DNA from 3 places in the Rossellomorea sp. GQ25 genome. Region 1 is predicted to be linked to each of the others. Evidence: riboswitches for the same ligand, from Rfam matches in the RefSeq annotation. Region 1 holds a riboswitch; each other region holds the start of a gene.

Region 1 (10,118 bases):
GGAGGTTTTTCTGAAGAGGAAGCGCAATTTATGGTCAAGGTATCAGAGTGATCGATGTGTTCTGTTGCGAAAGTCATCAGAAAACAAAGATTGATAGCGGAAATTTGGGTAAACTCCAGACGACCTGTTCCCATTTCACTTAAAGCTGTCCGTTTCCGATCATTACTCTCCATTACGAGGATCATACCTCGGTTACGCTACCTTAGAAACGGGGAGTGATCATAGGTGAATCTACATAAAACCATCCCCGTCCAAGTCAGGTCCATTCATCAGGAAACGCCTCACGTTAAGAGGTTTCCGCTTGTTCATAAACATAACGAGCCCCTTCCTTATTGTAGCGGGGGATCCCATATCACTACATATGTGGAGTTGGATGGACAAACCATTGCCAGATCGTATTCCTTAACGAATCCACCTGGTCAAACAGCCGCCTATCAAATCGCCATCCGTCTAATTGAAACGTCCCAGGGAGGATCTCTGTATTGGCATGAACGGATGAAGGAGGGGGACATGTGTATCGCGTGCTCAGTCTGGGAAGTTGCAAATTCAGTTGTGACAGTGGCATACAAGGTGTTTTTCCTATAGAGTAAATAAATAACAAAGAGATACACCATAATGTAGTATGACACTAAAGAAATGGAGGGGTCAACATCACCGATCTAAATACATTATTTCGCAAAAGAATACATTATCCAACCACCGCGAAAATAACCTTTCAACAACTAGATACCATTTTAGAAGAAACAGCTAAAAGCATCCCATTCGAAAATCTATGCGTTATTGGAAATACTTTCACCAATCTTACCAAAGAAAATCTAATGAATAAAATGCTCGTGAAGAATGAAGGTGGTCTATGTTATGAATTGAATTCATTGTTTTATTTATTTTTGATCGAAAATAAATTTGATGCGGTTCTTGTTCGTGGAGTCGTTTACGATCATGATAAAGAGCAGTACCAGACGTTAGGAAGAACTCATGTGGTCATTTTAGTCACTCATCAAGATGCCAAATATGTGATTGATACGGGTTTTGGAGGGAATCTCCCGTTAAAACCAGTACCATTATCGGGAGAAACGGTCGTCTCTTCAAATGGCGAGTTTAGAGTTAAAGAGGTCGACAGTCTCCATGGAGATTATATCTTTGAAATGAAATTAAAGCATAAGCATTCGGAATGGAGAACCGGATATGCTTTTGATTCGGGTGATCCCATAAAGGATGTCACTCAGTTGAATGACATTCAAACAATTATTGCCAACCATTCAGATTCCCCTTTTAACAAGCATCCATTGCTGACAAAACGGACGAATGACGGGAATGTGACCTTAACAGACACGTCCTTTACCCACTGGAAGGCCGGAGGATTAACGAAAAAGGAGATAGACCTTGAAAGTTATAAAGAACTGCTGAATTCCTGGTTTGGTTTCCAGCATACTAAAAAAAACCCGGAATAAATCCGGGTCTGATTATTCACTTCCCTAGTATGGACATGATGCCTTTATAGATAAGGAATAGTGAGAATATGAGAATAGCTAAAACGCCTATGATGTCCGTTACTGGGGATACACTTGCTAAGAACGTACCTGCTAAAGGAACCTTCAACAATGCGAAACCGGATAGAATACCCGCTACTAACAAAAGAATAAAACGATCCATTCTGTTCCCCCTCCTTTCGAGGTATTATATGTTCAAGGTGATAGGAAGTTGAACCCATTCTTATGTCAAAATTCATAAAGAAAAAAGGAATGAGCCTATTCGATAGGTTCATTCCTTTTGTTTCATCAATGAATTATAATCCCAGTTCTTCCAAAATAGAATCAAGTGTTTTTCCATCTGCTGACTCTACTGGAGTAGGTGCGTCCTCAACTTGTTCATTCTGTAATAAATAGTTTTTCTGAACAAACTTGATATCATTCGCATCCACCACCTCATCGAAATTGATGTCGGCAGCACGATTATTTGTATTCCAGGCATCCTGAATGGCGATGGCATCATGGATGTCGATGACGTTATCCTGGTTGACATCTCCCCCGACAGGCTTCAGGTTCGTAGCTCTATGATACTTTCCATAAAGCTCCCCATTGTACTCATAACCGATTCTTTCTGTGTTTTTGGTCAAGAAGTGGCCAGGCACTTGAACTTTTACTTCATATGGATCTTTGCTTAATGGAAGTTTCCCGATGGAGTACTCCCCATTTTCCGTGATGGAAGATGGATTATAGACGTCTCCGGATGAATTCTTGAATTCGATGGTGGCACCAGCTTTGTTCCAATCTTTCTTGACATTGAAGCCAGATCCACTATCAAATCCTTCCGGGCTCACAAACCCTGTTATTGAGTTAAAGTCCGGATTGACAGCGAGTTCAGCACCAGCATGTAATAGATCCATTGCTTCATTGTTAGAATTCGTTACGGTAACAGTTGGATCCAAGGCGTCTAATTTAGTGAACAGTTCATCTTGAACCTTCACTTGCACATCAACAATTGCGCTATGATCAAATGATTGAATAGGTTCATTGAACGTAACCTTGATCTGGTTTCCATCAAGGGTCAGCGAAGCTTTATCGGAAAATTCCCCGGATAACTTGGCATCGACCACTTCTGGTTGAAATCCGTAATAATCTTCAAATGTCCAAGTGGCTTCCTTTGCATCTTGAACATTATCCAGTGCTAAAGTTGCGTGTACGGTTTCACCAGTTGTAACGGTTTTCGCATCGGTTTTCAGATACGAATTTGGTGTACCTTCTTTAATGAAGAAATAGTTCTTCATCCCACTATTGTTTCCAGCCATATCATAGCCCTTCATTCTAAAGTTAAGAGCTTCCACGTTCTCATTCATCGCAATTTCTTCGACAAACTTACCGTTTTCATCCATATAAAGCGGGGATGATGGGAACGGTGAATTCCAATAATAAATCATAAAGTTTTTGGATTGATCTGTGTCAATTCCTGCTTCTTGCATGTCTTCAATAAGTGGATCTGTAATTTCAATCTCAAATGGATAGGTTTCCTGACCTGGTTGATATTCAAGGAACGGGGATTCACCATCCAATGAACTTTTGAAGGTTGGTCCTTCTATATCGATGAAGAAAGGTTCTGTTTTCGTTTTCACTTTCCCTTTGGGGTCGGTTGTCACATATTTTAAATTGTAATGTCCAGGCTTGGCGATGGTCACATCATCAGCAACAGGATGTTTTTTATCCCCTGTAAATGCATGGTAGCCACCCTGGAATGCACGTAATAAGTAATTGTTATCAAGTAAAGCACCCTGCAAGTTAAGTGTACCGATCAATCCTAAATCTTCACCTGATTCTCCATCCTGAAGGATCAAATCCATGCTTTCCATCGTTGAACTCAGATTGAATTCAAGAAGTGCAGATGGATAGCGATATGGATCAAAACCATGTGTGTACTGAGGAGGTGCAAAAGCAGGGGACAATAATTGAAGTGTATTAAAGCCCTCTTCTGATCTTTTTACACTAAATGGAACACGGTAACTTTCTGAACGGTCGTTTTGGTTCGTTACGACCAGATACCCTTCATATATCCCCTTCGCAGCGGTTTTCGGCATCGTCATGAATAGGTTTGAGGTCTTTTTCTTACCTCCATTTACCTTGATGGACTTATCAGTCGTTACTTGAACTCCATTTTCTTTAAGGCTAAGGGTGCCTTCCTGTATATTTTCTTCAACACGAATGTCGAATGTTTTCTTTTCACCACTATTATTGGTAATTTCAAAACTTTTTTGTACGCGGAGGTGAGTTCCTTCAGCCACTACTTGATTCCCAAAGCTCAGTCCTCCTGTCGGATTGTCGATCGGGATCAGTTCTTCACCGCTAGGAAGCAACGTCTCATCTTTGATTTGGATCTTCGTCTGACTGTGAAGGGCTTGGTACGGATCCACTCTTCCAGCACCAACCTCAAATACGCTGTAATCTCCATTCAATGGATCAGCAGAGTTCATGAGTAGGGTTTTAATATCAGCAGGCTCAAGATCGGGATTTTCTCCTAAAAGTAAAGCTGCAACCCCCGCAGTGAAAGGGGAAGCCATAGAGGTACCTGATAATCTAGAGTAAGCATACTGATAGTCATCCGTTTTTTCTGGATCGATCATATATGAAGGGAAGGTCGACAGAACGCTGACTCCCGGTGCTACGACTTCCGGTTTCATATCATAGCTTTTGTTAACAGGACCCCGTGAACTGAAATCCGCTAATTGATCACCTTTCGTAAAACTTTCTTCTAAATGAGTGAAGGTGAAACTGGTCGACCCACTGGTGATCGCTGCTTTCAATTCTTCTCCTGCAGCTTTCGTCATGGAGAAGGCAGGAACATAGTTTACAGATTCCCCAAGATTATAACCTATATGACCCTCTACATTGTTATACATAATGACAGCATTGGCACCATGTTCTTTTGCGAATTTCACTTTGTCATTCAGAGCAAAATCACCACGCTGAACGAAAGCGATCTTTCCTTCCACGTTTTTATTCTCATAATCTTCCGGATATCCTAACCCGACATCCACCAGCTCCAGTGTTTGCTCTTCTAAACTTGTAAACTTGTGGGCGAAGCCTCTGGCCATACTCACAATATCGGTGGTCCAACCATTGGAACCTTGTCCTGTAAATGTAGTTTGTGAGACAGGGACATCACTTGCCCCTACGGTTAAAGCCAAAGCTGCTGTACCAGGTGAGCCGAGCGTAAAGTCATTTGGACCTGAATTCCCTGCAGAAACAACGGCAGTGACTCCATTTAAAACCGCATAATTAAGGGCTGTACTGGTTGGATAGTAAGGGTCGTTAATAGCGGCACCCAATGAGAGGTTGATGACATCCATTCCATCTTGAATCGACTTCTCTATACCGGCGAGGACGTCTTCGGTGTAGCCGCTTCCGTATGGACCGAGAACCCGATACACATATAGGTCAGCATCAGGGGCAACCCCTTCAACAGATACTTCACTATCATTCTCATTTTGTCCTACAATCGTTCCCGATACATGGGTACCGTGAGAGGTGTAATACGAACTTCCTGTATAACTGAACTCAGGCTCACTCGTATTCTTCCAATCTTCATAGGTGGCTTCCATGGGATCAGAATCATCGTCAACAAAATCATAACCGCCTTTGTAGGCATCCTTCAGATCAGGGTGGTTATAGTCGACTCCCGTGTCGATTACCCCGACTTTAATCCCATCTCCCGTTATTCCTTCCTTATGTAACTGATCTACCTTTAAAAATGGAATGCTTTCCACAGACGTTGTGATTTCCCTCTCAACATCTTTTGGGAGATCTTGTTGAACGGGATCTACCGTAAATGCCTGATTTTTATACACCGCTTTGACAGCTTTGGAGTTAAGCAGTAGCTCTACTTGATTGGCTGGAAGTGTCATCGCCACCCCGTTATACGCGTCTTTATAGATTTGGGTAATTTTCGGCGCTACCTTTTTTCCTTTTACATTACTAGTAAATAGATGCTTTGTTACATCTTCCTTAAAAATCTTATGTTCTTTCTCTACCTTTGCCTCAGCATCCGCTTTCTTGAGTTTTTTTCCTTTTACGGCCGCTTCTAAAACAGCTACATTGCTCGGTTTAGATTGAAATTGGACGATAACCGAAATCTCTTCACCGGATGCTAAATCACTCTGTTGAAATCCTTGAAGGCCCATTGTATTAGTTAATTCCAATTGATGTAAGGCTTGTCTCTGCTCATCAGTCAAAGAAGATAAAATTGTTTCTGCTTCCCAATCAGCAGCTGTGGCTGTTGGAATGGAATAGGTCGATATTGGAGATAACATTAATCCTGTGGATAATGCAATCACAGCTGATTTCTTTGCAATGGAAGATCCATTCATCATTTCTACCTCTTTTCTGTAATATTAGATGGTGATTTATCGAAATATTGGTTCAATTCATATTTTAAAGGAGTTTGAACTTGTTTGTATGGGGGTTTACTTCGAGACTAATGAACTACATAATTGGTGGGATTTTTAACCTATAACTGATTTTCCGTGGTTTCTGCAGGATAAAAGTTGTGAAATAATGAATTGGTATTGGGGTTGCAAAGGGCTTGTTTGGATGAATATTATGCAAAGAGGACGATTAACTTATAATATAGTGGTAAAATGAATTGATTTTCTAGTGTTCCATCTACTATCTTTCAAAAAAAGAATGATAAAAAGAGACAAGTCATCCTTTTATCATTCGGAAGGAGCATTATTCTAATTCATAATAACTTATTTCGCTGGACATCTTATCGGATGCAAGCCGGAAACCCTTTTCTGTTTGCCCGGTTTTAACATAATATAAAAATAGTTGTCTTTCATAATGCTGATACATCAATTGACTTCCCGTTTTTTTGAAATGGGGGAGAGCTGTATTTTCAATATACTCATAAAGTTCTTTTTCATTTCCCTTTAGGGTGAGTAAGTAAATCTCAAAGAATACGTAAGTGGGATCCTGATGCTGAGTTGCCATTTTTAGTCCTTTTGTCGCTAAATGATTGAGCTCTTCGGAAGTAAGTAAATTTCCTTTCATACAAGCAAGTATATAGCCGCTAAGTGTTACCAAATAATGTGACGCAGGGGTTTCCTCATTAATAAGTTTTAATGCTTTTTCATAGGATTCTTTTGATTCAGAATATCGTTTTCTCCTAAAATATTCGAATCCAAGATTGTTATGGATCTTATGTTCCCTTTCCTTGGAATTAACGGATTCACAGACTCTGAGGAGCTTATCATACTGTTGTTTGGTTTCTTCCATATCAAAGGGTTCTTTGGCATTCAATTGGATTAAAATTAAGGTTTCAGAATCGATAACCCTCAGGATATTTAATGTTTTTTGGAAAAAATGCAAAGCTCTTTGCCCATAATAATAGGCAAAGGTGTTTGAATGAATGGAATGATACGCTAATGCCAAATGAAAATAATATTCGGAGTTCGGATATTCATCGTCAATCTGTTTTAATACTTTAATGCAAGAGTTAAACTGCCTTGTTGAATGATGATAGATTCCCTTGACATGCAACAATAAATTTTGTTCAAAAGGAGAAAGAGAGTAGTTTTTATGTTCGAACATGTCCATTATTTCTTTTGCTTTTCCATGTTTATTCAAAAATAGATAATACCTTGCCAGGAAAAGATTGTATTGAACAATGAAGTCTGATAGAAACCGTAAAGGTTCTTTTTCAATTTCCCCTTTTAATTGATGGATTTCATTGGTTCGAATCATAATAATCGCATCGTTCCATTCTGATAACTTAACCTGTAAGGAATGATAGCGAGAACGTTCAACATCCATATTGATTCCAAGCTTTCTTGCAAGTAAATCAGTAATTTCACTGGAATACTCTGTGATTCCTCTTTCAATTTTACTTAGATGCGTGGGGGAGCATATCCCCTGTGCAAGCTGCTCTTGAGTCAAACCCGAATCTTCGCGATGAAACTTAATTAATTTACCTTCAATCATACTACACCCCAAATGAACTATTTTATTATTCATTATAGGGAAAATTTTCTCGGTATTCTATAGGTTTAGAACAAGACGGAGGTCTGAAGGCAATAACATCCAAATAGCATCTCTATAGTGTTTTTCTCTTTTCTTCCTGAAGTTCATCCTGTACTTCTTTCACCAGAGGAGGGGAATCCTGAATGACTTCCCGCTATATAACCAACCCCGTTTTCATTCCAATTAGGATCCAATAGACTAGCCCTTTTAAACACTCAAAGCCTAGATAAGCTCTGAGTGTTTTTGTTTTTAGGATAGTCAGCAATCAGCGACTGTTTACAAAATAAGCGCACGATTTTTTCTATGCTCTTTTCTTAAAGGAGCCGTTTTGAAAAGCCTCGATTCTTCTTCTGTCTTTGGAATGACCTTTGGCACCGGCTTTGGTTTTCCATTTTCATCAACGGCGACCATCGTCAGGAATGATTCAGTCGTCAGGGTTTTGACACTCGTTACGAGATTCGTAGAAAACACCTTTACATAAACCTCCATTGATGTTCTGCCTGTAGAAGTGACGTATGCCTCGAGGCTTAACGCATCACCGACTGTTGCAGACGACAAAAAGTCGACGGAGTCAATCGATGCCGTAACGACGACTGAGCTGGAGTGCTTCATTGCTGATAGTGCCGCAATTTCATCAATATAGGAAAGGACTTTTCCTCCGAAGATCGTTTGCATATGATTGGTGTCCGGTGGCAGCACCAATTTTGTTTGTATGGTTCGTGAACGTTCTACCGAATAAGCTTGTTCCATTTTCTCATCTCCCAGTTTAATTTCCGAAATAAAAAAAGCATCTCCTTTTAAAAAGAAGATGCGGCTATTTCAAGCGAACGTCCAGAATCATGTGATTCCTCATGTGGCTCAATTAGCGCAACACCCTCCTATCTCCCGTAGGAACTTCTGTGTTCTTCCCATTTGGCAGGTCTCCTGGCTCAGCGTCAACGATTTCGCATTCCTTCCCATTTCAATTCGAAACAGTGGATCCATACGAATTCTCAGCCTTACAGTGGCGGGACCGCGTTGGACTTTCACCAACTTCCCTTTTAAGAAAATGAACTTAAATCATCTTCACCAATGAGCAATGATTAAATTGTGAACGCATTTATTTTATCATAACCCTTAGTGAGTGAGGAGAATGATTAGGGTAAAATTTATAAACAAGTGCTTTTCAAAAAGGTAGTGAGATCTGAAAAATGCCACAAGACAAATTGGTAAAGTAGTAGAGTATATCGATCAACATCTAAGCGAAGATTTATTCTTAGAACAATTAGCCAAAGTATCAACCTATTCCCCCTTATCACTTTCAGCGGATGTTTAAAGGGCTGATTGGTGAAACACCAGCAGGTTATGTGAAAAGAACGCGCTTGGAAAATGCAGCGCATATGCTCATTTACGACCCGCAGCTTCCAATCACACAAATTACGTTCATATCATATTTAATCGGTTCCGTACTGTCCTGTTCTTTCTTCCTTATCGCGATTGGAGATCATCTCATCATATTTACCCTGTTAGGGGCGATACACGGCTGGTTTTTATAGTATGAAAGCTCGAACTTTTTAAAGGTTCGAGCTTTTTTATATAAAATTAGGAGATTCACCTAAATTATTGAAACTTTTCTATCACTCTTCCGTAGATAGTATTGCAGCTAGCAATTTTATTAAATATTAAATCAGTTGCTCGACTGATTTATAGAAAATGTTGAGAGGGGTTGTCAGAATGCTAGAATCATTAAGTATTATCGGATTTTTTATGTTCTTGATTCCTGTTCTGGTTATTGCTGCTATTGCAGGAATTGCCTATTATTTCTGGATGAGGTTTCGTTATCGTACAGCCAGATCCAACCAGGCACTGATCATTACAGGACCTAAACTGGGGGATCCTGAGAAGGAAACAAATATTTTCACCGACCAGGAAGGACGTTCCATGAAAATCATCAGGGGTGGAGGGTACAGATTAAGACGTTTCCAAACTTCCACACCTGTTAATCTTACATCCTTCCAGTTAAAGCTATCGACACCGAGAGTATACACAAATGGCGGAGTACCAATCGTTGCGGACGCAGTGGCGATGGTGAAGGTGGCAGACACATTAAATGGGATTGCGAACTATGCTGAGCAGTTCCTTGGTAAGGATCAAAAAGAAATTGAAGATGAAATCATCGAGGTACTGGGAAGTAATCTTCGTGCGATTCTTTCCAAAATGACTGTTGAAGACATTAACAGCAACCGTGAAAAATTTAACGCTGACGTATCAGAAATTGCCCAGAAGCAGCTGGATCTTATGGGCTTCAAAATTACGTCACTCGGGTTAACTGACATAAGAGATGCAGACGAAGAAAATGGATACTTAAAAAACCTTGGTCGTCCACGTATCGCCGAGGTCCGCAAGCAAGCTGAAATTGCAGAAGCAAACACCGAGCGTGAAACCCGTATTCACCGTGCCCAAACCGATCAGGAAGCGAAAGAGGAAGAATACAAGCGTCAAATTACCATTGCCCAATCGAAAAAAGAGAAGGACATCAAAGACGCAGCTTTCAAAGAAGAAACAGAGCGGGCAAGAGCAAAATCGGAACAGTCCTATGAGTTGGAAAAAGCCAAACTTACCAAAGAAGTGAAA
Region 2 (10,118 bases), 270 kb from region 1:
AAAGTGTCAGCGTGCCGGGGGGCAGACTCCAGTTTTTTTGTTCGAAATGAATATTTGTTTAACGATAACCATAAAAATATTATTAATTATAAATAAATATTTATTGATAAACAATAAATAAAGTGGTAGAGTAAAATCAATAATCAATAAGCGAGGTGCTTTTTATGAAAAGGGAAACACTCTTTTTAAAGATTGCTGTTTTTCTTATCGGGACTCCAATTGTTGCTTTATGCGTCTTGGGGTTACCTTGGTTAGCTATGGATGTAGCAGAAAGTGATTCGAAGCTTGCATATGTGGTGTATGGCATTCTAATCATTATGTATGTATCCGCTATACCGTTTTTCATCGCATTGTTTCAAGCCTTTAAACTATTAAGCTTTATCGATAAGAACAATGCATTCTCTGAATTATCCGTAAAAGCTTTAAAGACTATAAAAAAATGTGCCATTGCCATCAGTCTCATATATGTGGCAGCGATGCCGCTCTTTTACATTCTGGCGGAGGTTGATGACGCCCCTGGTATCATATTGATCGGAATGATCTTTATTTTCGGTGCAGCGGTGATTGCCGTCTTTGCGGCTGTTCTTCAGAAGCTACTGAAAAATGCCATCGATATCAAATCTGAAAATGATTTAACGGTCTGAGGTGAAAACAATGACGATTATAATCAATATTGATGTGATGCTGGCTAAAAGGAAAATGAGCGTAACAGAGCTTTCCGAGAGGGTTGGAATCACGATGGCAAACCTTTCGATCTTAAAAAATGGAAAAGCAAAGGCCGTTCGATTCTCAACGTTAGAGGCAATTTGTAAGGCTTTAGAATGTCAGCCGGGAGATATTTTGGAATACCGAAGTGATGAAGATAATCAAGAGGAACACGATGGGGGAAAGCTTGATGCTTCCGGAGAGATACGAGGCTCACCGGGAGCAGATTGAACGGACTTTGATTCCGATTGAGGTCCGGGAGCTGGATTGATTTGAAAGAGAGGGACGGTTCGCTTGCTGATGAGGCAAGTAAACCGTCCTTTTGGTTCTTTGTATAAAGAAAAATCAACAACTTGTCATGATTACGGAGGGAAATAGGTCATTAGGGTACGTTAAAGCGTCAGGGTGCCGGGGGTCAGAGCGCAGTGTTCAGTCAAAAGAAAAAACAATGCCCCTGCCATAATCAGCAAGAGCATTGTCCTCCTTATCAATAGAAACCAATCGGCTTATTTATATCCAATAAATCTTTTATACCGTTACATCCTTTTCCTCGTGATCTTTACGGATCTGATTTAACTCCTCCGTCAACCGCAGGAATTCTTCTTTGTTTCGATCACGTAAAGATTGGTCGATTTTCTGCTCGAGTTGCTCTTTCCGGAATGTTAGCAGGGCCTTGTCCAAAATCATTTCTGCAAAAAGAGAGTCTATGCCGGGTACCTCGGACTGTGGTGAATTTAGCAAATACTTCTTCATGAAAAATCAACTCCTTGACCTTTTTTCTATTATACTAACCATTATCTCAATATTCAAACATTTTAAACGAAAAATTTAAATTATTTGAAGGGAAGGAAGTTGGAAACCAGTTTCATTTAAGGTTTTGTTAAGTTTGCTATATGGGAAGTAATGTATGCTGAATAAGGATTAGTTGGGTAGTTTTTCCCATACAAAAAAACTCCAGGTTTAGAAAGGAAAATATGTCAAAAAATAAAATTGTTTGTAATTTTTAGAAATATTTGATATGTTTGATTGGAAAACTGAATACGTGTAGAAGCAGGTGTAGAGGGATATGACGATCCTCTACTTAATAGGGAAGTTCGGTTAGAGCCCGACGCTGTCCCGCAACTGTATTTGGGAGCGATTCGAAAAGCCACTGTCTTTAGAAACTTGAAGATGGGAAGGTTCGGAGAGTGATGATCATAAGTCAGGAGACCTGCCTGTTTCAGCACACATCAATACCTACGAGGATAGGGGGTGTTAAGTGCGAACGAGTGATCAACATTTTTTGTTTTGGCTTTTTGGGGGAGCAGAAAATGTTTATTTAAGCATCAGTTCGATCTTAACAACTTCTTTTTAGAAGTTGTTTTTTTATTGTCCATTTTTAAACAAGACGGATTCGAGGTGAACTTCTTTGTTTGGAACAGTTGAGTATTTTACCGATTACTTCAAAACGTGCATTATGAACAACTTCAGTGGAGAAAAGACACTTATGCTTTCTTCCAATTATCAGCGTTTGACAAAAGAAATCATGATGCGGATAGAAAAAAGAGAAGAAAAAGAAGTTTGTCTGAGCAATCTTGAAAGGGCTTACAACAAAATGAGTGAAGAGTTATTTGGAGATAGGAGGAAGAGATAATTGGAAGCTAAACAAAAATTTTTCCCCGGACTTGATGGTGTTGTTGCAGCAGAAACCAAGATCTCGTTTTTAGATACGGTACAAAGTGAGATTGTCATCCAGGGTTATGACCTTATTAAACTATCACAATCTAAAGAGTACATGGATATTGTCCATCTACTGCTGGAAGAGAGTTTGCCGGATACTGCAGAGAAAGAAGCGATGGAAAAGATGTTGAAGGGTGAGTATGAAATACCTGGGGAACTGCTTGAAATATTCAAACAGCTTCCGGGAAATACGCATCCCATGGATGGGCTTAGAACGGGAATATCAGCACTTGCTGGATATGACAACAAACTCGATGATCGTTCATTACCCGTGAATAAAGAGCGAGCTTATCAACTTCTTGGAATGGTGCCCAACGTTGTAGCGAATAGCTACCGGATCATTCACCAATTGGAGCCGGTCCGTCCAAACGAAAACCTTTCATATAGTGCAAATTTCTTTTATATGATCACTGGGCGAGTCCCCTCTCTACTGGAAGAAAGGATATTTGACCGTTCTTTAGTTCTTTATAGTGAGCATGAGATGCCGAATTCCACCTTCACGGCGAGGGTGATTGCGTCTACTCATTCTGATTTATACGGTGCCTTAACCGGTGCTGTCGCTTCCTTAAAAGGGAACCTGCACGGAGGGGCGAATGAAGCGGTTATGTACATGCTTAATGAAGCAGGCAGTGTGGCAACATTTGAAGAGCTGCTCGAAATGAAAATGATGAAAAAAGAAAAGATCATGGGATTTGGGCATCGTGTGTATATGAAGAAGATGGATCCAAGAGCATTCATGATGAAGGAAGCGTTAAAAGAACTATGTGATGTAAAAGGCGACCACCTTTTATATGAGATGTGTGAAGCTGGAGAGAGAGTAATGGAGAGAGAGAAAGGGATCTATCCGAATCTTGATTATTATGCAGCTCCGGTCTATTGGATGTTGGGGATACCGATTCCACTATATACTCCCATTTTCTTTAGTGCCAGAACAGTCGGACTTTGTGCGCATGTGATAGAGCAGCACACCAATAATCGACTCTTCCGTCCGCGAGTACATTATACAGGCGAGCGACGTGTATTTAATTAAACAACTGGGGAGTTGTAACGTCGCCCGCCTGATGCAAATGGATATTTTGGCGAATACCCATTTATATCATAAATAACTTCTAACAGAAAAGGAAGGTATCTCATGCTAAAAACGAGCGAAACGACGAAAACCGATGTGTTATTGGAAGAAATAGCCGATTACGTATTAGATAGAGACATCACAAGTACGGAAGCATATGAAACGGCACGCTATGTATTGTTTGATACGCTTGGATGCGGAATTCTCGCTTTGAAATACCCGGAATGCACGAAGCTTCTGGGCCCTGTCGTACCTGGGACAATTGTACCTAATGGGACTCGTGTGCCCGGTACGTCCTTCGTCCTTGATCCTGTGAAAGGGGCATTCAACATAGGGTGCATGATCCGCTGGCTGGATTACAATGATACGTGGCTCGCTGCGGAATGGGGACATCCATCTGACAACCTTGGAGGCATTCTTGCTGTAGCGGATTATGTAAGCAGAGTACGGATTTCGGATGGGAAAGAACCTTTACAAGTTCGGGATGTGCTCGAAATGATGATCAAGGCCCATGAGATTCAGGGAGTACTGGCGTTGGAAAATAGCTTGAATCGTGTAGGGCTCGATCATGTTCTGTTTGTGAAAATCGCAACGACAGCTGTTGTCACGAAGATGTTGGGTGGATCTCGTCAGGAAATCATAAATGCGTTATCGAATGCATGGATTGACAATTCAAGCTTGCGAACATATCGACATGCACCGAATACAGGCTCGCGAAAATCCTGGGCAGCAGGAGACGCAACAAGTAGGGGCGTTCACTTGGCAATGATGGCTGTAAAAGGCGAAATGGGCTATCCAACCGGGCTTTCAGCGCCTGGATGGGGATTCCAGGATATACTCTTCAATAAAAAAGAATTGGTGCTGGGACGTCCACTTGAATCCTATGTAATGGAAAATATACTGTTCAAAGTATCTTATCCGGCAGAATTCCATGCCCAGACAGCAGCTGAGTGTGCGGTCAAGCTCCACCCATCAGTGATTAACCGACTTGACGAAATCGATGAAATTAAGATCATGACACATGAATCAGCTATACGCATCATTGATAAAACAGGTCCTCTTCATAATCCTGCGGATCGCGATCATTGTTTGCAGTACATCACAGCCATCGGATTGCTCAAAGGCGATATCAAAGCAGAAGATTATGAAAATGAAACAGCCCTGGATCCAAGAATCGATGCCTTGCGGGAAAGGATGACAGTGGTAGAAAACAAACAATACAGTGAAGATTACCTTGATCCGAGCAAGCGCTCAATCGCAAACAGTGTACAAATTCGTTTCACAGATGGATCCGTTACCGAAAACGTAGAATTAGAGTTTCCATTAGGACACCGCTTCAGAAGAGACGAAGCGATTCCAAAGATTAAGGAAAAATTCATGAACAATATCAAGACCCACTATTCAAGTAAACAACAAAGATTGATAGAAGAAGCCTGCTATGACAGGGACAAATTAGAAAGCATGAAAGTGAATGAATTTGTAGATTTGTTCATCTAGAAAAGGAGGATGGCCAAGATGGCATGGATTGTAGACCAACCGTTAGCACAAACAGAGCTTGCCGACCAATTTCAAAAATGTATCTCCAGTGAATCGATTTTGCAAATACCTGGCGCGCATGATGCGATGGCTGCCCTCATGGCAAAGGAGGCTGGTTTCTCAGCACTTTATTTATCGGGAGCCGCTTACACAGCAAGCAGGGGACTTCCGGATCTCGGGATGATGACGTCAACTGAAGTCGCAGAACGCGCCAAAGACCTTGTTCGTGCTACTAATTTACCGGTATTAGTCGATATAGATACGGGTTTCGGGGGATATCTGAACGTCGCCCGTACGGCTAGAGAAATGGTGGAGGCTCATGTAGCTGCCGTTCAATTGGAAGATCAGCAATTGCCTAAAAAGTGCGGACATCTAAATGGGAAACAACTCGTATCCCCGGAAGAGATGGTTCAGAAGATCAGGGTGATCAAAGAGGTGGCTCCTTCATTGATTGTCGTAGCCCGTACGGATGCCCGCAGCAGCGAAGGACTGGAAGGTGCGATAGAAAGAGCGGCGATGTATGTTGAAGCAGGTGCCGACGCGCTCTTCCCGGAAGCCCTTGAATCTGAAGAAGAGTTTCGACTGTTCCGGAACCGAATCCAAGTTCCACTTCTTGCTAACATGACCGAGTTCGGGAAGACCCCTTACTATACTGCTGAAGAATTTCAGGACATGGGCTTTCAGATGGTCATTTATCCTGTGACTTCATTGCGAGTGGCGGCAAAGGCTTATGAACGGATGTTCCAGCTGATCAAAAAGGAAGGCACTCAAAAGGAAGGAATCCAGAACATGCAGACAAGAAGCGAGTTGTATGACACCATTTCCTATTATGACTTTGAAAATCTGGATGAAGAAATCGCAAAGACACTCCTAACCGATGAACATAAATCGTAAAGCACAAATGGTAAAAGAAGATCGTGATACGAATCAATTTTAGCATGTAATCGATTCAACGCTTTTGGTTGATAAGCATAACAAGTCGGAAGCGAGGAGGAAAGGGATGGGCGAAGCAGAACTTCAAGCTAGTGAATGTTTATTTACTCATCATGGAGAGGACATTGAAGTATTTACTCCGGAAGATTTTAATGAGGAAGGTCATCTCATATCGAAAACAACAGAACGATTCGTCAAAAACGATGTAATTCCCCTGCTTGATTCGATTGATCAGCATGATTACGCCACCGTTAAAAAATTGTTCAAAGGAGCAGGGGAACTCGGTTTGCTCAGTATTGAGGTTCCAGAATCTTATGGTGGTCTGTCACTGAACAAAAAACTTTCAGGGCTTGTAGCAGAGAAGATGGGATTTGGCGGTTCGTTCAGCGTATCCTTTAATATTCATGCAGGCGTAGGTACACTTCCGTACGTATATTATGGAACAGAGAAGCAAAAACATAAGTACCTGCCAAGGCTCATATCTGGAGAATGGATTGGAGCCTATGCCTTAACGGAACCTGACGCAGGGTCGGATGCACTAAATGCTAAAACGACTGCAGTGTTGAACGAGGAAGGGACAGCCTGGCTCTTAAATGGTGAAAAACAGTGGATTACGAACGCCCAAGTGGCGGATGTCTATGTCGTCTTTGCCAATACCGGTGATGGCATGACCGCCTTCATTGTAGAGAGGTCGTTCAATGGGGTTTCAGTTGGTCCCGAAGAGAAGAAGATGGGGATAAAAGGATCTTCGACCGCCACTTTAATCTTAGAAGATGTCCACGTGCCGTCACAGAATGTCCTGGGAAAAGTCGGGCAGGGACATCATGTAGCATTAAACATTTTAAACATGGCGCGGTTGAAGCTCGCCTTTTCGAACATCGGTACATCGAAGCAGGCACTGAAGCTAGCAGTGGGCTACGCGAAACAGCGTAAGCAATTTGATAGACCAATCATTCGTTTTTCCATGATACAAGAAAAGATTGCGGATATGGCGATTTCGATTTTTGGGGCGGAGAGCGCCGCATACAGGACGGCTGACAGCTTAGACCAAGTGATGGACTCCGCTGCCCCTTTAGATGATCGATTGAGAGAACTGGCACACTACGCAGCCGAATGTGCAATCAATAAAGTCAACTGCTCCGAAGTCCTAGATGGGATTGTAGATGAGGCGGTACAGATTCATGGTGGGTATGGATACATGCAGGAATACGAAGTGGAAAGACTTTACCGGGATGCACGAATAAGCCGGATTTTCGAAGGAACCAATGAAATAAACCGTCTGACGATTGCTAAGCTTTTGATCAAAAAAGCTTACCGATATGCCGACTCAAGGAAGGAACACCTGATCCATAAGCAGAGAAACCGAAATCAGGAATACATCCAGTTGTCTAAAATGCTTCTCGACAAATCTTTGAGAGCATTGACACATTTCAACATTAACATTCAGCAGGAACAAGAATATTCCCGCTTACTCGCTAACATGATGAAAGAAATTTATGTGATGGAATCTGCGTTCATTCGTACCGAAAAAACCTTACAAAAGAACGCGATAGAAAAAGAGCTATTGAAAACGAACATGACGAACATCATCTGTGAAGAAGGTTATCGAAGAATGGAAGAGATGGCAATCTTGATCTTATCGGGAACAGAAGTAGATGAAGCCAGGAGAAAAGGGGCATTGGATGAAATCCGCAGCCTTCCTGTCCCTCTCTTCAGAAATCTATTTATTCAAAAGCGGGAAATCGCAGAACGCCTGTCTGAACATGAAAAATATATCGTGTGAACGGAGTGAAGTCTTGTGAAAAAGATCGGATTTATCGGTTTGGGCAACATGGGTCTACCTATGTCGCAAAATTTGCTTTTGTCAAACTTTACAGTGTATGGAATGGATCTGAATAAAGAAGCTGAGTTGTCCTTTCTTAAATCGGGAGGAACGGTCGGCGTATCGCTTGATGAGATGGTTGAACGATGTGATGTAATCCTGACAAGCCTTCCATCCACTAACGCGGTAGAGGAGGTTTTCCTGGGGGAAAAAGGACTTGTTAACATCTCGGGTCCAAGTGTTATGCTCGTCGATACGAGTACGGTAGCTCCAGAACTGAATAGCAGGATAGAAGAAGCGGCTAAGAAAAAGGGTGTGGAATTTCTGGCGGCACCAGTCAGCGGGGGTGTAGTAGGGGCAGTAAATCGAACACTCACTTTCATGGTCGGCGGTGTAAGGTCTGCCTTCGATAAGGCACTGCCTGTATTTAACGCGATGGGTGAGAATATATTTCATGTGAATGAAAAGATCGACAGCGGTACAAATACGAAGCTCATCAATAATCTTCTGATCGGATTTTATACAGCAGGTGTAAGTGAAGCTCTTCATCTTGCTAAGAATAGTGATCTTGATCTTGAAAAATTGTTTGAGATGCTGAACGTCAGTTATGGACAGAGCAGAATCTACGAGCGCAATTATAAAAGTTTCATAGCTGATGATACGTATGAACCCGGTTTTTCTTTAAAGCTGCTGAGGAAGGATCTCGGATTTGCTCTTGGGCTTGCCGAAAAAAACAACGTGGAACTGCCGGTCAGCAAAATCCTCTTAGACCTATATGAAGAAGCTGAAAAGAACGGTTACGGGGAAAAAGACATGTCCATCCTATACAAAAAAATTAGTGAAAAGACGACAACCATTTTATAAGAAGGGGTGAGAGAATAGATGATTACAACGAATATTAAAAAGATGCAGAACAATATCAACGGAGAATGGGTAGATTCTACTGGAACGGATGTGGAAGAAGTAATCAATCCTGCGAATGGAGAAATCATTGCCTATGTACCTCTATCGACGAGAACGGATGTCGATCACGCCGTACAGGCCGCTCAAAATACGTATGAGACTTGGTCATTAGTCCCTGTGCCCAACCGGACAAGACTATTATACAATTACTTAAGGCTTCTTCAAGAACAGAAAGAACAATTGGCTGAAATCATCACGATGGAAAACGGGAAAACGTTAAAAGACGCTCGTGGAGAGGTTCAGCGAGGGATAGAAGTGGTTGAGCTTGCGACTGCGACACCTACTCTAATGATGGGAGAATCACTCCCTGGTATTGCGGACGGAATTGATGGTTCGATTTGGCGTTATCCATTAGGAGTCGTTGCAGGAATTACACCCTTTAACTTTCCGATGATGGTTCCACTTTGGATGTTCCCACTTGCGATTTCATGTGGAAATACGTTTGTTCTGAAGGCATCAGAAAAAACCCCGATCCTTGCCGGTAAGCTTGTGGAGCTGTTCTATGAATCAGGTTTCCCTAAAGGGGTCCTTAACCTCGTCCATGGAGCAAAAGACGTGGTAAACGGTTTACTGGAGAACGAAGATATCAAAGCCATTTCTTTCGTTGGTTCCGAGCCTGTGGCAAAGCATGTTTACCAAACGGGTACAGCTAACGGAAAGCGTGTCCAGGCACTTGCCGGCGCAAAAAACCATGCTGTAGTCCTATCGGATTGCCATCTTGAGAAATCGGTTCAAGGCATTATCGGTGCGGCGTTCGGCAGCAGTGGAGAACGCTGTATGGCGTGCTCAGTCGTTGCAGTCGTAGATGAGATCGCTGATGAGTTTATGGAAATGCTCGTTTCTGAAACACGCAAGCTGAAAACAGGAGACGGCAGGTCAGAAGATCACTTTGTAGGTCCCTTGATTCGGGAAGTCCACAAAAACCGTGTACTCCATTATATTGACACCGGGATAAGAGAAGGGGCTTCATTACGAGTGGACGGAAGGAATCCTGAAGTAGAGGAAGGATACTATGTCGGGGCGACCATTTTCGACCATGTGAAACCGGATATGAAAATATGGCAGGATGAACTCTTCGCGCCAGTATTGAGTGTCGTACGAGTAAAAGACCTTGATGAAGGAATCAAACTCACCAATCAATCCCATTTTGCCAATGGGGCCGTTATCTATACGTCGAGCGGCAAAAGTGTCCAGAAGTTTCGCGATAAAATTGATGCCGGCATGATCGGCGTGAATGTCAATGTGCCAGCTCCGATGGCGTTCTTCTCATTCGCCGGAAACAAAGCATCATTTTATGGCGACCTTGGAACAAACGGAAAAGACGGGGTCCAATTTTACACACGCAAGAAAGTAGTCACAGAACGCTGGTTC
Region 3 (10,118 bases), on a different contig from region 1:
CATCCGGATATTATAGGATGCAATCGTTCGTTTGTCCATATATGTCTCCTGCTTCCTAATGTTGTACTATTTGTCCCGGAAGAAGGAGCGTCGTTTCATGTATAAGGAACTTAAACGTTCACTCCTCCTTGAAATGTTGAAAGTGTTTTGAACGTTTTTTGCATGTTATTTCCTCCTCATAATTGATGCAATTAGTTTAGCATAATGATGAGAAAAAGAAGAGACTTATTTGTTCGACAATTATCTACATATGGGTTATATGGAAGAAGGAGGGAACTAGAAGAGGGAACCGAGCAAATCGGGTGATGTATGGCTATTGAAGTGGAGGACTTCCTCGGTTCTTATCATTTAAAATGGTCTAATTTTTAAAAATTTATTCACTATTTGTAAAATGGTTAGAAATGTGGGGACTTAGATTCCCTGATGGGCGAGATTTTGACGGAGAATATTGAACCATTATCTTTACGATACTTATTCGATTGTAGGGCTGCACGAGAATAAGGGGTAGGTTAAATAAAATTCCCTTATAGGAACATTACCCAGGACTCGACTCCATTATTTAGAATGAAAAAGAATGGTGTCGGTATCATTTGCAACCAGTGGGATAATTCGGCACAATTCAATTCGAGAAGGAAGGCGATCCGACCCTGTTGAGAAGAGAGACCGATTTCATTCATATTGACACCACCACGAAACCATCCCCCTGCACCAGGTATTTATTTCTTCCATTTTTTAATCTTCAAAAACCGAAACATGCCACCCCCGGCTTTCAGTTCAAGAGGCTGAAAGATGGGGGACAACCTTTGGAGTTGTTTGGGGGTCAATCCGGATGTCAAAAAGGAAACAACGAAATGAATACTTACCCATGCGAAAAATATTAAAAAGGATGATCATTTCATCTTTTCATCCTTCCCTTTCTCTAAATAGACGTATCGATCCTTCCACTTTGTGTTTTTCGTAAAAAATGTTGTAAACACCGAGTGGGAAAAGGTCATCAGGAAAAATAGAATATGGACTGGAAATAAGAGCGTCTCAAAAATGGTGAAATTTCCAATCCTACTAAGGATGAAATACAAGTAAACACTTAAAAAAAAGTACTGAATCATATAAATATATGGGTCTGTCCATACCATTTCCGGCGAATGTATGACAAAAGAAGTGAGAGAGATAATCCACATAGAAGATAGTCCCAAAAGGATGATGTTTGTCGATCTTGCCCCGGAAGCGAAACTCTTCGACCACCCGTGGAATAACTCACTCAAACCGTTCCCATACATTCTCATGGATATGGCATTGCTTCCGCTGACTGCTTCCACTAATTCTCCACCTTTTTTTGCACGTTGACTTAATGCAAAATGCTCCACCATATCTCCTTTGATTGCTTCGTGCCCACCGATTCGCTGATATACATCTCTTGAACACAGGAAGCACTGACCAAACCCACCCGAAGGTCTGACCAATCCGGAAAGGAGATGGGTGACACTTGTTGCGGCGAATACCATTAAATGAAACATCATGGATAATGTCTCATATCCACTATTCATCTTATGATAGGGATGAATGCTCAGAACTCCCTGACATTGTTGTCGTTGATAAGTCTCGCATATTCTAAGAAGTCCTGCTTGCTCGAACCATGTATCTGAGTCAACAAACAGTAAGAATTCACCCTTTGATGCTTCCGCCCCATTCCAACAAGCCCAAGATTTTCCGTTCCATCCATTTGGAAGAGGAGGAGTATCGACGACTGTTGCTCCGAACCCTTCAGCTATAGCCTTCGTTCGATCCTTCGATCCATCATTTACAACGATCACTTCAAACGGCTGAATAAATTGCTTCTGAATACTCGTTAATAGATTTCCAATCGTCAGTTCTTCATTTCTGGCAGGAATGATGATGGAGCATTTTTTTACGAGAAAACTATTCCTTACATGAATGGACTTTTTGACTGTAGGGATTCTAGTAAAAAGGAAAACGGTAAGAATAACAGACCATAACCAAATAAACATTTTTTCACCCTCAAATCTTTTGATTTTACCGACATTTTAACCATTTTCGTTATAGGTAATACCCTTATTCATCAGGATTGGATGTTTTGTGTGTATTAATTCATGTCAAATTTTTTTGGGGTCATACAAAATGGGCAAATGGAAAGTTGAATAGGCGTTCAGTCGAAAACGATCTTTCTCGTGAGGAGGAAATGAAATGAATAAGAAAGTAATAGTAGGAGGTGGAGGATTAGGAGGTATGTCAACAGCGATCCGTCTTGCCTCAGAAGGATATGACTTACGATTGTCGAAAAAGGGCGTAACCAATTTAAGGGATCATATAGAATACGAATATTCCTTCACTCCAAACGACCTTCAAACCCTTTATGGGGCAAATGGTGGATCGATCTATGGTACTGTCACAGACTGAAAGCTTAACGGAGGGTTCAAGATTCCGAATAAGAGCAGAGTGCTCTCTAATATGTACTTTGTGGGGGGTTCAACCCATCCAGGTGGAGGTGTACCAACGGTCACGCTTTCTGGACAACTTACGGCGGAATGGATCTTAGATGAACAAATGAAGGTAAACCATTTTATTGGATAAAGTAGAAGAAAGGTAATGCTTTGATTCATGATAACCATCACCTTATTTATTTTCACTTTCATTTTGAACTATGATTATCTACCGTATCTGAATTATTCACTTTCGCCTCGTCTTCAGCTGGATAGGGATCAAAGAAGTTCACTAGTTTCCCTGGACCTTCATATCCAACGACTTGCACTTTATGTTCTTTAACGTGATCATTTTTCTTCATATAAAAACTCCTTTCTGCCAATTAGTTTGGCGAAAGGAGTTTTTTTCATTCTCTCGGTAGGATAAATTTTATTAAAGCCTTTAAGCTTTTGGGTTTTCCCAATGACTCTCAATAAATTCGTCACGACCTGATTTCGCCCGGTCTTGTTTATATTCATCGGGATTCTTTTTGTAGAACTTTTGATGATATTCTTCTGCCGGGTAGAAGGTTGAGGCAGGGAGAACCTGTGTGACGATTGGTTTTTTGAATCGTCCGCTTTCTTCTATTTCCTTCTTCGTGTTTTCTGCTAATTGTTTTTGATGTTCGTTGTGATGGAAAATAGCTGTGCGATACTGGTCACCGCGGTCATGGAATTGTCCTCCATCATCAGTGGGGTCAATTTGCGGCCAGTATAATTCTAATAATCTTTCATAGGGAAAGAGAGCAGGGTCGAAGGTGATTTGAACAGCTTCATAATGTCCGCTGTTACCGGCTTTAATATCCTGATAGGTAGGGTTTTCAAGATGGCCCCCTGAATAACCTGATACTACGTCAATAATACCCGGTAGTTCATCAAATGGTTTTACCATACACCAAAAACAACCCCCGGCAAAAGTAGCAACCTCTTTTTTTTCATTCATTGCGAAAACCTCCTATAAATGTGCCACTCTAAAGTAGTAAAGCGATAACTTGAAACAGATTCTATCATGAAAGGCAGGAAGCGACAATCAATTAGCTTCAAACTCTTTGCCTATATGGTTTAACTCACATAATCCAAAGCTCTTTTCCTATTCGGTTGCCCAAGCACACGATCAACTTACATTATGCAGGTTCAATCATCCCGCAAATTTCAACAAATTCATAAAAATCAATTCACTAACGATGATAACTTGTGTATAATTCATGTGAACGCAACAATTATTACATATGATACGAGATTAGGTGAAGCGGAGGTTTCGGTAGCAAACTTTGTTGCTTCATAATAGGGAAGTTGGTGTAATTCCAACGCGGTCCCGCCACTGTAAATGGAAGTGAGCTGTATGAATGCCACTATACCAATAGGTATGGGAAGGTGCAGCAAACAATGACCATGAGCCAGGAGACCTGCCTAATGTCTTTCGCACCAAACTACGCGGATAGAAAGGTGTAATGTGCATGGTTAACGGTCCAAAACCTTTTTATGCATCTTACACAACATCTCTAGTCCCACTGGAGATGTTTTTTTTGTCTGGAATAAGTTCAATAACAGGAGGAAAACGCATGAAACACACATTCAAAATCATTCTTGCACTAATATTATCTCTAGGACTACTTTCAGCATGCGGTACTGATGGTGAAAGTGTAGAAAAGAAAAAAAATAGCGGGGAAGTCAGTCAGGGACAATCTGCTTTTCCTTTGTCAATAAACGACGCCCTGAATAATAAAGTCACGCTGGATGAGCAACCTAAGCATATTGTTTCATTGATTCCAAGCAACACAGAAATCTTATTTGAGTTAGGGTTAAACAAAGAAATTGTTGGGGTTTCAGATTTTGATAATTACCCAAAAGAAACGGCGGAGAAAGAAAAAATAGGTGGAATGGAATTTAACGTTGAGAAGATTATCAGTCTGAATCCGGATTTGGTTCTTGCTCATGAGTCCTCTGCTGTGTCGGCAGAAGAGGGGTTAGAACAACTTCGCAATGCAGGGGTAAAGATATATATCGTCCGTGATGCCAATAGCTTTGAGGAAGTGTACACCACGATGGAAAACATCGGCACATTGGTCGGCAAGAAAAATGAAGCTGAATCCGTCATTTCTGAGATGAAAGCGGATCTAGAATCCATTAAGGAAAAAGTCAGTGGGGTAACTGAAAAGAAAAACGTGTATGTAGAGGTTTCACCTTCACCTGACATATATTCGACAGGGAAAAATACTTTTATTGATCAAATGCTTTCACTTGTAAATGCCGAAAATGTGATGAGTGATCAGAAGGGATGGGTCCAAGTTAACCAAGAAGCGGTCATCGCTTCAAATCCTGACGTCATCATTACAACCTATGGTTTTTATAGTGAAAATCCTAAAGAACAAGTGATGGGCCGAGAAGGTTGGAAGGATGTAACCGCTGTGAAAAATGAAGATGTCCATGACGTGCATTCAGATCTGGTCACACGTACTGGTCCGAGATTAGTTGAAGGAGTAGAGGAAATTGCAAAGTCGATCTATCCGGAGTTATTTGCAGAATAAAATTTGGATAACATACGGGTTGGCTGTATCGTTTTTACTATTCGCTCTCTTTGCCGGTATTTCGATTGGAACCGTCTCTGTCCCACCGAAGGATATCTTGTTCATCGTTGGAGCTAAATGGCTTGGATACCCTTTACCGGAAGAAATTGATCCAATGTTTGTAAATATAGTGTACTCAATAAGATTGCCCAGAGTATTATTGGCATTATTGGTTGGAAGCTCCTTAGCAATTGCAGGAGCTTCTTTTCAAGGACTATTGCGCAACCCGCTGGCTGATCCATATACATTGGGTGTGTCTTCAGGAGCATCGGTCGGCGCTGTTATTACGTTGTTCTTTAATTGGAGCATTCCGTTCATTGGGAAGTTTACGCTTCCCTTTCTCAGTATTCTTTGTTCGATTATAACCGTGTTCTTTGTATTATGGTTTGCACAGAAGGTTGAAAGAACCATGAAGGTAGAAACCATCATATTAACAGGAATCATTTTCAGTTCTTTTTTAGGTTCCCTTATATCTTTAATGATTGCCCTGACTGGAGAGGAATTAAGACAGATCATCGGTTGGCTTCTTGGAAGTGTATCCATGAGAGGGTGGGATTACATTACGATTATATTCCCCTTTTTCTTAATTGGAGTGATAGTGTTGTTTCTCAATGGCAAGGAACTGAATGGTATGAGCTTTGGTGAAGAACAAGCTCATCATATCGGAATATCCGTACAAAAAAGAAAACTCCTCATCTTAATTGCAGGTAGTATCCTGACGGGAGCGGCTGTCGCCGTTTCAGGTACAATTGGATTTGTGGGGCTTGTAATCCCTCATTTTCTAAGAAGGATAGTAGGGCATGACCATAGACACTTACTTCCTTTGTCCATCCTCGTAGGTGGAGGCTTTCTCGTGTTGGCCGATCTCATCTCAAGAACCATCATTGCACCAACCGAGCTTCCGATTGGAGTGATAACAGCTCTTATCGGTGCCCCGATGTTTGCTTATATTCTCCTGAAGAAAAGAGGGCTTTCATCATGATAAATGTAAACGGTGTTACAGTAGGATATAACGATAAAATAATCGTGGAAGACATGAATTTTCATATAGATAAAGGGGAATTCTTTGGGATTCTTGGACCGAACGGAAGTGGAAAGACGACGCTGTTAAAAGCCATGACAGGTCTGCTTCCATTAATGGATGGAAACATCACATTAAAAGGAAAAAAACTGCATCATTTTTCTTCAAGGGATTTGGCCACACAAGTAGCGGTACTTCCTCAGATATCAACAGAATCCTTCTCCTATGAAGTGAGGGAGACGGTTATGCTTGGGAGATATGCTCACCAAAAAGGTTTTTTAAAAGGAACGACTGAACGAGATACTGAAATCGTAGAGAAGGTAATGGATCAAACGGGCATTACGTCCTTTCAGCACCGCTTTCTTCATGAGTTGTCCGGGGGAGAACGGCAGAGGGTATTCCTTGCCCAGGCTCTCGCTCAGGAGCCGCAGGTCCTGTTGCTTGATGAACCTACTAATCATCTTGATCTTTCGTATCAGAAATCACTGTTAGATTTAATTAAAAATCAAACGGCTCAAGAGAAATTAACGGTAGTCGCGATCTTTCACGACTTAAATTTAGCAAGTTTATACTGTGACCGCTTACTCCTACTGGACAAAGGAAGAACAAAACTTCTCCATCATCCAGAAGAAGTCTTGAAAGAGAAGTATATCGAAGAGGTGTATCATACAAAGGTTCAAAAACAGGCTCACCCTTTAGTGGCAAAACCTCAAATGGTAATCATTCCAGAGGAGGGTGAGATCGAGGACCCCGTTTTAGATGAACATTACCTCAATGTGGAGGAAGATTATATACATTTCTCTGCACCTTTTTCACTTAAATGTATGTCCTCAGGGATCATTGGTGCAGGAATCGGCTGGTACAAGCACTTTATCAACCGCAGAGTCCCTGCAGATTATGACTGCTCGGACTATCACGAGGATATGAAGGGGTTTCTTGTTCAAAAAGACCTTGATTCATCTTTTTCAGTTGGTATGATGACCGCTCTTCCTTTAAATAATATGGTATGCGATCGTTTCGAGACACATGGGCATTCTGTGTTCGTTGTTGTGACTGCTGGTATTGGAAATGCTATTGATGTGTCAACAAGTTATCAATATGGTATAGAGTCTAAGCCGGGCACGATAAATACGTGGGTGTTTATAAATGGGAATTTATCAGATGAGGCATATATTGAAGCCCTTGTAACTTCAACAGAAGCGAAGGTGAGAGCCCTGCACGACATGAATGTGAGGGACAGAAGAACAGGTCAGCTTGCAACCGGGACACCGACCGACAGTATTCTGATTGCCTCCAGTCAAAAAGGTGGACTGGAACCGTTTGCTGGGCCGATTACACCGATAGGGAAGTTGATTGGGCGCGGTGTGTATGAGGTAACGAAAAAAGCCATTCAACGCTATTTGGATCAAACAGAGTAGAATTATTTCAATGACAGGGTGATTGAGAAGAGGGGGGAATCGGCTTGGGAACCCTATATTTTATAACCGGAGGGGTTAGAAGCGGCAAAAGCTCTTTTGCTGAGAAATGGGCAATAGAGAACAAAAAGTCAAACGTTCCATTGGTCTATCTTGCTTGTGGAGTGAACACTGACAGGGAGATGGAGCAAAGAATCAGAAAACACCAGCAAGACCGGCAAGAGTATAAGGTGGAATGGACGACGATTGAATGTCCCAATTCGATTGAAAGGATAATCAACGACATTCCTCCACACTCCGTTGTTCTGTTAGACTGCCTCACAACTCTTTTAACAAATGAGCTGTATGGTAATGGAGAGAAGAAAGGTCAGTATATAGAAGAGAAAATCTATCAGTCTATCATTCAATTACTAAATAGAGTTGATGTACTGCTCCTGGTTAGTAATGAATTGGTTTCTGACCTTCCAGTTGATTCAAACGGTCTCCTTACTTTCCAGAAAACACTTGGTGCATTACATAGAAGAATGGTGAAAAAAGCATGTGTTGCGATTGAAATGACGGCGGGGATCCCTGTTGTGAAAAAGAGGGGTCTAAATGAGGAAGGACGGTTGCAGTATGATCCTATTTAAAAGTTTCCTCCTTAATCTTCAGTTTTTTACGATTCTGCCAATCCGTAAAGAATTCTCAGTAGGAAAAAGGGAAATGAAGTGGATGGTTCGTACATTTCCACTTTTAGGTCTATTCCTGGGTATGCTTCATTTAGGAGTATATGTATTTCTGGATTCTTATACTCATATTAGCTCTTTAGGATTATCGTTTTTCATTTGGGTAATGCCCATCGTATTAACAGGTGGGATTCATTTAGATGGATATATGGATGCAAGTGATGCCTTTTTTTCCTATAGAGATAGGGAGAAACGATTAGATATTATGAAGGATCCACGTGTAGGTGCCTTTGGGGTTTTATCACTGGTGGTATTGCTTTCATCACGTTTTTTATTTATTTATGAAACCATTCATCAAACGTATTCTACTTTATTGATTGGTCTGTTCCTGGTGTCGATTCCCTTTTTTAGTCGAATGGTCATGGGGGCAAGTCTCATTCTTATTCCTCCAGCCCAGACATCAGGAATGGGAAGTGGATTCAGCAAGAATGTGAGGGTTTATGATCTTATATGGATTGTTCTTGCCTTATTGTTGGGTGGGATTGGCGGCTTCCTTTTAGACTTGATTAATCTATATGCTTTATTCACCATGGTGACGTTCGTTGTATTCTGGCTTGTTTATTCTAAAACCATTAAATGGTTTGGTGGTATGACCGGTGATACAATCGGGGGCAGTGTAGAGGGAGTGGAGTTGTGTTTATGGATGACTATATGGTTATTGCATGTATTCGCCATGGTTTAACAGAAGAAAATGAGAAGGGGAAATACCTCGGCTGGACCAATTCCAGTTTATCTCGAAAAGGAATCGAATTACTTAAAAGGCGAAATACTTTTTGTGAAGAGTATGAACGTTGCTTTTCGAGTGATCTTAACCGCTGTTTAGAAACCGCTCATTTTCTGTTTCCTCATGCTCCATTGAACTCTTCATCCCTTTTAAGAGAGATACACTTTGGAGACTGGGAAGGATTAACCTATGAGTGCTTAAAGGATGACGCTGCTTATCAAGAATGGTTAATGGACCCATCCATTTCTCCACCAAATGGGGAAGGGATGGATCAATTTGGAAAACGAGTCGATCTAGCCTGGGCACAGATCATAAACCAGATAGAAGAGCACAATGGGAAGCGGTACGCTGTAATTACTCATGGTGGAGTCATTCGACATCTATTAACTTCGTTATCTCCTAGAAATGTTCACAGAACGTTTTGGGAATGGGAGGTCAACCATGGGGCAGGGTATGAATTGGTATGGAAGACAGAAAATGATTGGAGGAATCAAACATGTACTTCGTTACGGGAGGTTCCTTTAATGGGAAAAGCAGGTGGGTGAAAATCCATTTTAATCTTAAAGAAACGGATACAACCTGGATTCCATTATTTGGAGGAGAAAGGATTCATTTGGATGACATCAACTTTTCAAACTCTGTCATCGTAATTGAGGGACTTGAGTATGGAATTCGATCAATCATTTTAAATAATGATTGTGAAATCAGAAAGTCATTTACAATTTTGATGCAATCCTTAAAGCAGTGGGAAGAAGAAGACCCTGATCGCAGAGTGATCTGGATAGGTTCAGAAATCGGGAAAGGAATTGTCCCAATGGATAAGCTGTCCAGGGAATGGCGGGATATGACAGGATGGGTTTATCAAGATCTGGCGGAAATTTCTCAGCAAGTTTGGCTGGTTTGGTACGGACTTGCTACATCATTAAAAGGTTAAAGGAGAGGGTAAGGATGCAGCTTTACACAAGAACTGGTGATAAAGGTCAAACAAGTTTAATCGGTGGAAGAGTAGATAAAGATGATATTCGTGTCGAAGCATATGGAACATTAGATGAAGTGAATTCTTTTGTCGGGCAAGCCATTTCAGAACTGGATGCCGAGCGTTTTCAGGATGTACTACAGGATCTTGAGACGATTCAGCATGAACTATTTGATTGTGGCGGTGACCTATCCAACGTTTCTAAGCATAGAA

What was found. Region 1 has a riboswitch for cobalamin ahead of AC6CIB_RS06170 (acyl-CoA thioesterase). Riboswitches for the same ligand answer to the same signal wherever they lie in the genome.
Region 2: another riboswitch for cobalamin. It lies ahead of AC6CIB_RS07490 (hypothetical protein); the one in region 1 lies ahead of AC6CIB_RS06170 (acyl-CoA thioesterase).
Region 3: another riboswitch for cobalamin. It lies ahead of AC6CIB_RS01575 (ABC transporter substrate-binding protein); the one in region 1 lies ahead of AC6CIB_RS06170 (acyl-CoA thioesterase).

Annotation. Positions count from the first base shown of each region.
Region 1 is NZ_JCAXEQ010000002.1:73,913-84,030, reverse strand. It holds gene AC6CIB_RS06195 (ferredoxin reductase domain-containing protein) at 226-585, shown strand; gene AC6CIB_RS06190 (arylamine N-acetyltransferase family protein) at 651-1,451, shown strand; gene AC6CIB_RS06185 (hypothetical protein) at 1,468-1,653, opposite strand; gene AC6CIB_RS06180 (S8 family serine peptidase) at 1,787-5,857, opposite strand; gene AC6CIB_RS06175 (helix-turn-helix domain-containing protein) at 6,216-7,466, opposite strand; gene AC6CIB_RS06170 (acyl-CoA thioesterase) at 7,782-8,255, opposite strand; cobalamin riboswitch at 8,403-8,592, opposite strand; gene AC6CIB_RS06165 (hypothetical protein) at 8,852-9,040, shown strand; gene AC6CIB_RS06160 (flotillin family protein) at 9,219-10,118, shown strand, end outside.
Region 2 is NZ_JCAXEQ010000002.1:339,275-349,392, reverse strand. It holds gene AC6CIB_RS07505 (DUF2975 domain-containing protein) at 165-644, shown strand; gene AC6CIB_RS07500 (helix-turn-helix domain-containing protein) at 655-936, shown strand; gene AC6CIB_RS07495 (IDEAL domain-containing protein) at 1,234-1,458, opposite strand; cobalamin riboswitch at 1,741-1,937, shown strand; gene AC6CIB_RS07490 (hypothetical protein) at 2,114-2,338, shown strand; gene mmgD (citrate synthase) at 2,339-3,454, shown strand; gene prpD (2-methylcitrate dehydratase) at 3,557-4,990, shown strand; gene prpB (methylisocitrate lyase) at 5,009-5,923, shown strand; gene AC6CIB_RS07470 (acyl-CoA dehydrogenase FadE) at 6,030-7,745, shown strand; gene AC6CIB_RS07465 (NAD(P)-dependent oxidoreductase) at 7,761-8,648, shown strand; gene AC6CIB_RS07460 (CoA-acylating methylmalonate-semialdehyde dehydrogenase) at 8,667-10,118, shown strand, end outside.
Region 3 is NZ_JCAXEQ010000001.1:283,884-294,001, forward strand. It holds gene AC6CIB_RS01550 (MFS transporter) at 1-39, opposite strand, end outside; gene AC6CIB_RS01555 (glycosyltransferase family 2 protein) at 891-2,006, opposite strand; partial or broken gene AC6CIB_RS01560 (phytoene desaturase family protein) at 2,314-2,589, shown strand; gene AC6CIB_RS01565 (hypothetical protein) at 2,648-2,800, opposite strand; gene msrA (peptide-methionine (S)-S-oxide reductase MsrA) at 2,881-3,420, opposite strand; cobalamin riboswitch at 3,708-3,905, shown strand; gene AC6CIB_RS01575 (ABC transporter substrate-binding protein) at 4,040-5,005, shown strand; gene AC6CIB_RS01580 (FecCD family ABC transporter permease) at 4,968-6,026, shown strand; gene AC6CIB_RS01585 (adenosylcobinamide amidohydrolase) at 6,023-7,483, shown strand; gene AC6CIB_RS01590 (bifunctional adenosylcobinamide kinase/adenosylcobinamide-phosphate guanylyltransferase) at 7,528-8,109, shown strand; gene AC6CIB_RS01595 (adenosylcobinamide-GDP ribazoletransferase) at 8,096-8,887, shown strand; gene AC6CIB_RS01600 (histidine phosphatase family protein) at 8,845-9,474, shown strand; gene AC6CIB_RS01605 (bifunctional adenosylcobinamide kinase/adenosylcobinamide-phosphate guanylyltransferase) at 9,426-9,863, shown strand; gene AC6CIB_RS01610 (cob(I)yrinic acid a,c-diamide adenosyltransferase) at 9,878-10,118, shown strand, end outside.